DNA from 3 places in the Rhodoferax sp. GW821-FHT02C08 genome. Region 2 is predicted to be linked to each of the others. Evidence: predicted binding sites of a transcription regulator. Region 2 holds the regulator's gene; each other region holds the start of a gene.
The links. The regulator sigma-54, encoded in region 2, starts transcription at its own class of promoters, with help from an activator protein. The targets are predictions, from matches to a motif close to TGGCANGNAANCTGCTTT.
Positions count from the first base shown of each region.

Region 1: AC07VY_RS09245 (circularly permuted type 2 ATP-grasp protein) is a predicted target of sigma-54. The motif match lies at 1,279-1,296, and genes of this name have one in related genera.
Region 3: AC07VY_RS14480 (MSMEG_0572/Sll0783 family nitrogen starvation response protein) is a predicted target of sigma-54. The motif match lies at 1,142-1,159, and genes of this name have one in related genera.

Region 1 covers NZ_JBWKVR010000006.1:56,623-59,894, reverse strand. The annotation lists gene AC07VY_RS09250 (DNA internalization-related competence protein ComEC/Rec2) at 1-1,195, shown strand, start outside; gene AC07VY_RS09245 (circularly permuted type 2 ATP-grasp protein) at 1,323-2,828, shown strand; gene AC07VY_RS09240 (alpha-E domain-containing protein) at 2,861-3,272, shown strand, end outside.
Region 2 covers NZ_JBWKVR010000023.1:47,821-51,092, reverse strand. The annotation lists gene lptA (lipopolysaccharide transport periplasmic protein LptA) at 1-387, shown strand, start outside; gene lptB (LPS export ABC transporter ATP-binding protein) at 384-1,148, shown strand; gene AC07VY_RS21940 (RNA polymerase factor sigma-54) at 1,156-2,733, shown strand; gene AC07VY_RS21935 (THUMP domain-containing class I SAM-dependent RNA methyltransferase) at 2,840-3,272, shown strand, end outside.
Region 3 covers NZ_JBWKVR010000010.1:172,557-175,828, forward strand. The annotation lists gene AC07VY_RS14475 (aminotransferase-like domain-containing protein) at 1-1,004, opposite strand, end outside; gene AC07VY_RS14480 (MSMEG_0572/Sll0783 family nitrogen starvation response protein) at 1,350-1,832, shown strand; gene AC07VY_RS14485 (Nit6803 family nitrilase) at 1,845-2,903, shown strand; gene AC07VY_RS14490 (MSMEG_0568 family radical SAM protein) at 2,866-3,272, shown strand, end outside.

The DNA.
Region 1 (3,272 bases), on a different contig from region 2:
ATTCCGCTCCATGTTGCGTGAGCAGTGGACGATTACGCTGGCGCTCACACCCTTGACGCTGCTGCTGTTCCAGCAGGTCTCGGTGGTGGGCTTGCTGGCCAATCTGCTGGCCATTCCCTGGGTGACGCTGGTGGTCACGCCCTTGTGCATGCTGGGGGTGCTGCTGCCGCCGGTGTGGCAGCTGGCAGCCGGCAGCATCGATGGCCTGGGCTGGGTTTTGCAGTATCTGGTGCAGCTACCATTTGCTACGGTTTCGGTAGCTTCTCCCGCACTGTGGATGGGCGCTGCAGGCGTTTTGGGTGGTGTGGTGCTGGTGTTGCCGGTACCCTGGAGTGTGCGTGCGCTGGGTTTGCCCATGTTGTTGCCGGTGCTGTTGTGGCAGTCGCCGCGTCCGCCTGAAGGTCAATTTGAATTGCTGGCGGCCGATATCGGCCAGGGCAATGCCGTGCTGGTGCGCACGGCCCACCACAGCCTGCTATACGACACGGGCCCGCGCTGGGGCCAGGACAGCGATGCCGGTCAGCGGGTGCTGCTGCCTTTGCTGCGCGCCATGGCCGAGACGCTGGACACGGTGGTGGTCAGCCATCGCGACAGCGACCACAGTGGCGGCGCGGCCTCGGTGCTGGGGCTGCAGCCGCAGGCGGAGTTGCTGAGCTCCATTGAATCCGGCCACCCTTTGCAAACGCTGCGCTCGGTCACGCGCTGTGCCGCCGGGCAGGGTTGGGACTGGGATGGCGTGCGGTTTGACGTACTGCATCCCCTGGCGGGCGACTACGCCGGCCCCGCAAAACCGAATGCGCTGAGCTGCGTGCTACGCGTATCGAACGGCGCACATACCGCCCTGCTGGTGGCCGATATCGAGCAACCCCAGGAGGCGCGTTTGGTGGGTGGGGCGGACACCCTGCGGGCCGATGTGCTGCTGGTGCCCCACCACGGCAGCAAGACTTCCAGCAGCCCGGCGTTTCTGGACGCGGTGCGACCCCGTTTTGCGCTGGTGCAAGCGGGTTACCGCAACCGCTTTGGCCACCCCGCACCGCCAGTACTGGCGCGCTATCAGGAGCGCGGCATCCAGGTGGTGGACAGCAGCCACTGTGGGGCGGCCACCTGGCAGTCGGTGGCGCCGCAGCGCGTGGTCTGCGATCGGCAGCAAGCGCCGCACTATTGGCAGCACCAGTTGGCGGATGGAGCGCTCTGAAATGTCGTTACGATGGATGCGGCGAACATAGGTCCCAGCGTTGTGCGCTTAATTTGTGCGAGTTGCGCATTTACACATCAACATGGCTCGTTACTTGCTATTCTTTGGTTTCAGGAGATGAAAACTTATGCAGAAATTTGACGAAATGTATACAGCGCTACCGTATGAGTTTTTCTCTAAGGGAAAGCAGATCCGGGATCACTACAAGATCTATGACGCATGGCTGGCCAAGCAGCCGGGCGACATGATGGCCAAGCGGCGCGAAGAGGCCGAGATGATCTTCCGCCGCGTCGGCATCACCTTTGCCGTGTACGGTGCCAAGGACGAGGACGGCTCGGGCACCGAGCGCCTGATCCCGTTTGACCTCATCCCCCGCATCATCCCTGCCCACGAGTGGGGCAGCATGGAAAAAGGCCTGGTGCAACGCGTCACTGCGCTGAACCGCTTCATCCACGACGTCTACCACGACCAGGAAATTCTGAAGGCCGGCATCATCCCGCGCGAGCAGGTGGTGAACAACGCCCAGTTCCGCCCCGAGATGATGGGCGTGGACGTGCCGAACAACATCTACTCGCACATCTCCGGCGTGGATATCGTGCGCGCCCCCGATGCCCAGGGCAACGGTGAGTACTACGTGCTGGAAGACAATCTGCGCGTGCCCAGCGGTGTGAGCTACATGCTGGAAGACCGCAAGATGATGATGCGCCTCTTCCCCGACCTCTTCAGCAGCCACCGCGTGGCACCGGTGGCCCACTACCCCGACCTGCTGCTAGAGACCTTGCGTGCTTCTGCACCCGCTGCCACGGCCGACCCGACGGTGGTGGTGTTGACCCCCGGCATGTACAACAGCGCCTACTTCGAGCATGCTTTCCTGGCGCAACAAATGGGTATCGAGCTGGTCGAAGGCCAGGACCTGTTCGTCAAGGACAACTTCTGCTACATGCGCACCACGCGTGGCCCGAAGCGGGTGGACGTGATCTACCGCCGCGTGGACGACGACTTCCTGGACCCGCAGGTCTTCCGCCCCACCTCCACCCTGGGTTGTGACGGCCTGATGGCCGCCTACCGTGCCGGCAACGTGACCATCTGCAACGGCGTGGGTACCGGCGTGGCGGACGACAAGTCCATCTACCCCTATGTGCCCAAGATGATCGAGTTCTACCTGGGTGAAAAGCCCATCCTGAACAACGTGCCCACCTTCATGTGCCGCAACAAGGACGACCTGGCCTACACCCTGGCCAACCTGAAAGACCTGGTGGTCAAGGAGGTGCATGGCGCCGGCGGCTACGGCATGCTGGTCGGGCCGGCATCGACCAAGGCCGAGATCGAGGAGTTCCGCGCCGCGCTGTTGGCCAACCCTAGCGGCTATATCGCCCAGCCCACGCTCAGCCTGTCGAGCTGCCCGACCTTTGTGGAGTCTGGCATTGCGCCGCGACACATCGATTTGCGGCCGTTTGTGCTGTCTGCCAAGGAAGTGCAGATGGTGCCCGGCGGTTTGACCCGCGTGGCCCTGAAAGATGGCTCGCTGGTGGTGAACTCGTCCCAGGGCGGTGGTACCAAAGACACCTGGATTCTGGAGGACGACTCCGTACCCGCGACCGTGCCTGCCGTGCACAGCCAATCCCAATCCTAGACACGTAGACACACAGAACAAGGAACAACCTCATGCTGTCACGCACCGCTGACCATTTATTCTGGATGTCCCGTTACACCGAGCGCGCGGAGAACACAGCGCGCATGTTGGATATCAACTACCAAACAGCGCTGCTGCCCCAGTCCAACGCAGTGGCCCAGGTGGGGCTGCAAGGCCTGTTGTCCATCAGCGAACTGCTGCACCCCTACACCGAAAAGCATGGCGCCATCACCTCCCAGTCGGTGATGGAGTTCATGGTGAAGGACGAAGAAAACCCATCCTCCATCATTTCCTGCCTGCGCGCGGCGCGTGAGAATGCCCGTGCGGTGCGCGGCACCCTGACCACCGAGGTCTGGGAGACGCTGAACACCACCTGGTTGGAAGTCAACCGCATGCTGAAGTCTGGCGAGTTTGAAAATGACCCGGCACAGTTTTTCGAATGGG
Region 2 (3,272 bases):
GGCGTGGTGACGGCGGAGCCGGGCAAGCTGGCGTATTTCAAGCAAAAACGCGACGGCCTGGACGAATACATAGAAGGCGAGGGCGAAACCATCGAGTACAGCAGCAAGCTGGACAACGTGCGCTTCATCAAGCGGGCCATTTTGCGTCGTCTGGTCGGCAGCAAGGTGAACGACGAAATCACCGGCGAACTGATCGTCTATGACAACACCACCGATGTATTCACCGTGGACAGCGGCACAGCCGGCAGCAATCCCGGTGGCCAGAATGGCCGCGTACGCGCCATGCTGACACCCAAGGCTGCAGCGTCGGCCGCTAGCGGCACGGCAGCTGCCGGGCCCGCCCCGGTGCTACGTTCCACCAGCACGCTGGAGGGCGTGAAGAAGTGACGGCGGTGGTGGAGTCGGGAGAAAGCCGCCTGGAGGCGCGCCATCTGCAAAAAGCCTACGGCAAGCGCAAGGTCGTGAAAGACGTGACGCTGGCCGTCAAAAAAGGCGAGGTGGTCGGTTTGTTGGGCCCCAACGGCGCGGGCAAAACCACTTCCTTCTACATGATCGTGGGCCTGGTGCGGGCCGATGGCGGGCATATTTCCATCGACGGCCAGTCGGTGGAGCACATGCCCATCCACCGGCGTTCGCGCCTGGGCCTGAGCTATCTGCCCCAGGAAGCCTCGATTTTCCGCAAGCTCACGGTGGAAGAAAATGTGCGCGCCGTGCTGGAATTGCAGCACGACAAGGCCGGCAAGTCCCTCACCCGCGCCGAGATCGAAAAGCGCCTGACGGCGTTGCTGCAGGATTTGCGGGTGGAGCATTTGCGCGATTCGTCGGCCATGGCCCTGTCTGGTGGCGAGCGCCGCCGCGTGGAAATCGCCCGTGCCCTGGCCACCCAGCCGCGTTTCATTTTGCTGGACGAGCCTTTTGCCGGTATCGACCCGATTGCGGTGATCGAGATCCAGCGCATCATCGGCTTCCTGAAGTCGCGTGGCATCGGCGTGCTGATCACCGACCACAATGTGCGCGAAACGCTGGGCATTTGCGACCACGCCTACATCATCAGCGACGGCAATGTGCTGGCCGAGGGCACGCCGTCCGAGATCGTGGACAACGCCGATGTGCGTCGCGTCTACCTCGGCGAACATTTCAAGATGTGATGCTCCGATGAAGCAAGGCTTATCCCTACGCGTTTCACAGCATCTGGCGCTGACGCCCCAGCTGCAGCAGTCCATCCGCCTGCTGCAACTGTCCACCCTGGAACTGAGCCAGGAAGTGGACCAGATGCTGGACGACAACCCGTTTCTGGAACGCAATATGGACGAGGCTGCACGTGAGGAGTTCGGCTTGGCCCAGTCCGACACGCCGGTCAGCACAGGGGAGCGCGAGGCTGAAATTGCTACAAGTTCTGTAGCTGAATACGCAAGTGAATCCAGCGTAGAAGCCCCAAATGATGCCGAATCCCCTTTAACCGGCGGTGACGACACCAGCTGGGATGGCGATGGCACTTCCGAGATCAAACCCGACGACAGCGAATGGGGCGGCGATGCCCCGGCGCGCCAGAACAACCTGGGTGAAGACGGCGAGATGGACGCCACCGAGCTGGCCCGCAACCAGGAGTCGCTGACCAGCTTTCTGCACCGCCAGGCCCTGGCCCTGCGGCTGGGTGAGGTGGACCAGGCAGCGCTGCGCTTTTTGATCGAATCGCTGAATGACGACGGCTACCTGGAAGACGATTTCGAAACCCTGGCGCGTGGTCTGGCGGGCGACGACGCCGAGGCCGTGGAAGAGCTGGTACACCGCTTTACCGTGGCCCTGAGCCTGCTGCAAAGCCTGGAGCCGGCGGGCGTGGGCGCGCGGCATCTGGGTGAATGCCTGTTGCTGCAGCTGGAGGGTTTGCAGCCCGTGCTGGGCGATGACCCGGCGCGCAAGGTGGCCATGCGCATCTGCCGCCAGTCCATGGACCTGCTGGCCCGGCGCGATGTGAAGCGCCTGGCCCAGTTGTGCCGCGCCACCGAGACCGATATCAAGGCTGCCATGGCGCTGATCGCCCGGCTGGAGCCCAAGCCGGGGCGGCGCTTTGTCGATGTGGAGCGCAACATCGTGGTGCCCGACGTGATCGTGGTCAAGGTCGGGCGTGGCGCCCAGGCCCGCTTCCGGGTGCAGCTGAATGCCGAGGTCATGCCGCGCCTGCGCGTGCACGATATCTATGCCAATGCGCTGCGCCAGCACAAGGGCGGCGGCAAGGATTCGTCGAACAACGCCGCGCTGCAGCAGCGTCTGCAGGAGGCGCGCTGGTTCATCAAGAACATCCAGCAGCGCTTCGACACGATTTTGCGGGTCAGCAACGCCATCGTGGAACGGCAGAAGAACTTCTTCAGCCACGGCGCGCTGGCCATGCGTCCTCTGGTGCTGCGCGAGATCGCCGACGAGTTGGGACTGCACGAGTCCACCATCAGCCGCGTGACCACCGCCAAATACATGGCCACGCCCTACGGCACCTTCGAGCTGAAGTATTTCTTCGGCTCGTCCCTGGGGACGGAGACCGGCGGCAATGCGTCCAGCACCGCGGTGCGCGCGCTGATCAAGCAGTTTGTCTCGTCCGAAGACCCAAAGAAGCCGCTCAGCGACAGCCAGCTGTCCGACATGCTGAAAGAGCAGGGCATTGAATGCGCGCGTCGCACCGTGGCCAAGTACCGCGAAGCGCTGCGCATAGCCCCCACGAACCTGCGCAAAGCGCTGTAGAACATGCTCTCCCCCAGGCCGCGTGCACGGTATGCCGCAGCTGGAGGAAAGAGCTTCGCCCCCGCTTGCCCCAGGCTGCGTAGCGTGACACCATGGAAATAACGATATGAACCAACTCCAATTATTTTTACCCTGCGCCGCCGGCGTGGAAGAGCTGCTGGCCGAAGAGGTGCATGGCATTACCGGCCTGCAGGGCGAAGACCTGCGGGTGATGCGGGGCGGCACGCTGGTGCGCTCCTCCTGGCGCGACGCGATGCGGCTGAACCTGCACAGCCGCCTGGCGCAGCGCGTGCTGATCGAGCTGTCCAACACCGAATACCGCAGCGAAAAAGACCTGTACGAAGCCGCCAGCAACGTGGCCTGGGAGATCTGGTTCACGCCCAAGCAAAGCTTCAAGATCGAGGTCACGGCCCAGCACAGCCCGCTCAATTCGCTGAACTTCGCTGCGTTGAAGGTGAAGGACGCGGTGGCCGACCGCTTCCGCTTCAAGACCGGCGTGCGCCCCGACGTGAATGTGCAGTGGCCCGATGTGCGCATCT
Region 3 (3,272 bases), on a different contig from region 2:
GCCATCACCGTGGTGGCGCGCATGGCACCGGCCAGGCGCTGGGCCTGGCGGTCACCGGGCGCACACACATAGGCGCTGCGCAGGCCGGCGCCAAAGCATTTGGCGAAGCCGGTGACGTAGTAGGTCAGGCCCGGGGCCAGCGCGGCCATGGTCGGCGGCATGTCCAGTGGCAGCATGGCGTAGGCATCGTCTTCGATGATGGGGATGGCATAGCGCAGCGCCACATCGGCCAGGGCTTCGCGGCGCGAGCGGCTGACGGTGGCCGTGGTCGGGTTCAGCAGCGTCGGGTTGCAATACAGGGCCTTGGGGTGCAAAGTTTTGCAGGCGTGCTCGAAGGCCTCGGCACTCGGACCGTCGTCGTCCAACGGCAGCGCGTGCAGCTGTATCCCCAACTGGGCGGCAATCGCCTTCACGCCCGGGTAGGTCAGCGCCTCGACGCACACCAGTTCACCGGGGCGGGCCAGTTGCGAGAACAGCGCCGTCAGCACGCTGTGAATGCCGGGGCAGACCAGCACCTGTTCCACCCGGCAAGCCGGCAGGCGGCGGCGCAACCAGTGCGCGGCCACCGCCCGGTCGTGCGTGCTGCCGCCAAAGTCCTGGTAGCGCAGCAAGGCGTACAGGTCGGCGCTGGCCATCACGCCGGCGGCGGTGTCGTGCATATGCACCAGCAGCGCAGGGTCTTGCGGTTCGGGCGGCAGGTTCATGGTCATCTCGGCCGCGCTGCCGCCGCGCAGCGGCAGGCTGGGGCTGCTGCCCCGGATAAAGGTACCCATGCCGGCGTGTGTGTCGATTAGGCCGCGCTTGCGCGCCTCGCTGTAACCGCGTGCCACGGTGGTGTAGTTCAGGCCCAGGTCTTCGGCCAGCTCGCGCAGCGTGGGCAGGCGGTCGCGGGCCACCAGGCGGCCGGTACGCACATCGTCTGCGATCAAGTCGGCCATCAGCAAATAGGCGGGCTTGTCGCTCTTTTGCAGCTTCTTGATCCAGTGGACAGGGGTTTTTTGCATGGTGTGACTGGTCCGTTCAACTTGATCGCATTCATTGATCGCATGTGCGTGCAATCAATGACGCAAGTTTCACACCCGGCACGGGTACTGATTGCGCATCTTGCAGGTGCACAAAACCACTTTATCGGGTGCATTGATCGCACGGAAATCGCATCAAAGCAGTGCGCTTTTTTACCTACCAATCCCCCTCATACAGGCTTGAAAAAAATATTTCGAACGGCCCGCATGCGCCTGGCTTGGTTGATGGCGACTTGATTGCATGGCATTGCGTTTTCGGTGGCACAGAGCATGCGAAAAGCTGGGGGCGCATCCCTTTCATCCACCCGCTTTTAACGGAGTATTTCCATGCCCAAAGTCACCAAGCCCGCAAACGCCAAAGGCGATTTCCTGGTCGATTACGAAGAAAAGGTCTTTGAAGACGTGAAGGCCGACCCGGGCCAGAAAGCCCTGGTCACCTTCCACACCGTGGCGTTTGAAGGCTCTATCGGCTTCGTCAACCTGCTGCAAGCCACCCGCCTGCTGCGCAAGGGGTTCGAGACCTCGGTACTGCTGTACGGCCCTGGCGTCACGCTGGGCGTGCAGCGCGGCTTCCCCACGCTGGGCGACGAGGCCTTCCCCGGTCACCAAAACTTCAACAACCAGATCACCAAATTCATGGCCGAGGGCGGCAAGGTCTACGCCTGCCGCTTCGCACTACAAGCGCTGTACGGCCATGGCGAAGGCGCACTGATAGAAGGCATACGCCCCATCAACCCGCTGGATGTGCTGGACATTGTGCTGCTGCACAAAAAGGCCAACGCGGTCATTCTGGACACCTGGACGCTGTAAGGACACACGACGATGGCTTCCACACCACGTACCGTCCGTGCCGCAGCGGTGCAAATCGCCCCGGACCTGGAGCGCCCCGAGGGCACGCTGGAGCGTGTGTGCGGGGCCATCGACGAGGCCGCAGCCAAGGGCGTGCAAATCATGGTCTTCCCAGAGACCTTCATGCCCTACTACCCCTATTTCTCGTTCGTGCTGCCGCCGGTATTGCAGGGCGCACCCCACCTCAAGCTGTATGAACAAGCGGTGGTGGTGCCCGGCCCGGTAACGGCCGCCGTGGCTGAGCGGGCGCGGGCCCACGGCATCGTGGTGGTGGTGGGCGTGAACGAGCGCGACCATGGCAGCCTGTACAACACCCAGCTGGTGTTCGATGCCGACGGCAGCCTGGCACTCAAACGCCGCAAGATCACCCCCACCTACCACGAGCGCATGGTCTGGGGCATGGGCGACGGCGCCGGGCTGAAGGTGGTGGACACCGCTGTGGGCCGCGTCGGCGCCCTGGCCTGCTGGGAGCACTACAACCCGCTGGCCCGCTACAGCCTGATGGCGCAGCACGAGGAAATCCACTGCGCGCAGTTTCCCGGCTCGCTGGTCGGGCCGATATTTGCCGAGCAGATGGAAGTCACCATCCGCCACCACGCGCTGGAATCCGGCTGCTTTGTCATCAACGCCACGGGCTGGCTGACGAACGCGCAAATCCAGTCCATCACCCCCGACGCCGGCCTGCAGAAGGCACTGCGCGGCGGCTGCCACACGGCCATCATTTCGCCCGAGGGCAAGCACCTGGCGCAGCCACTGACCGAGGGCGAAGGCATGGTGATCGCCGACCTGGACATGGCCCTGATCACCAAGCGCAAACGCATGATGGATTCAGTGGGCCACTACGCCCGCCCCGAGCTGCTGAGCCTGGCCATCAACGATGCGCCAGCCGAAACCACGCATGCCATGCATGCCATGCATGCCCCGATTTTTACCCCCCGGAGCCCCGACCATGCACACGCCCAACCTGAGCCCATCACCCGCCAGCAAGCAGCTGATGACCGAGCTGCAGTCCTTCGGGTTGCGGCTGGCTGACCCCAGCGCGGAACACGCGGGCGTGGCCAGCCGCAAGGGCGGTGCCGGCCCCTCCGACCACAAGGCGGTGGTGGTGGATGGCCACACCATCATGGTGCCGGTGCATACCTCCAGCGCCTGGAATTCGCCTTTTGTGGCCCAGGTGCCCGATGCACAAGGCCGCAGCGCGCTGACGCGCGGCAGCATTCCCATCGCGCAAATCGCCTTCCCGCCCGCGCCGCGCTTTTACGGGTTGAAAACCGCCGAGGGTGTACCCTACTCGCACATCGCCACACTGCACGGTTCGGACGTGCTGGCCACCACCGTGCTGCAGGAGTGCATACGCTACGCCAGCCGCAAGAAGACCTGCCAGTTCTGCGCCATAGGCCA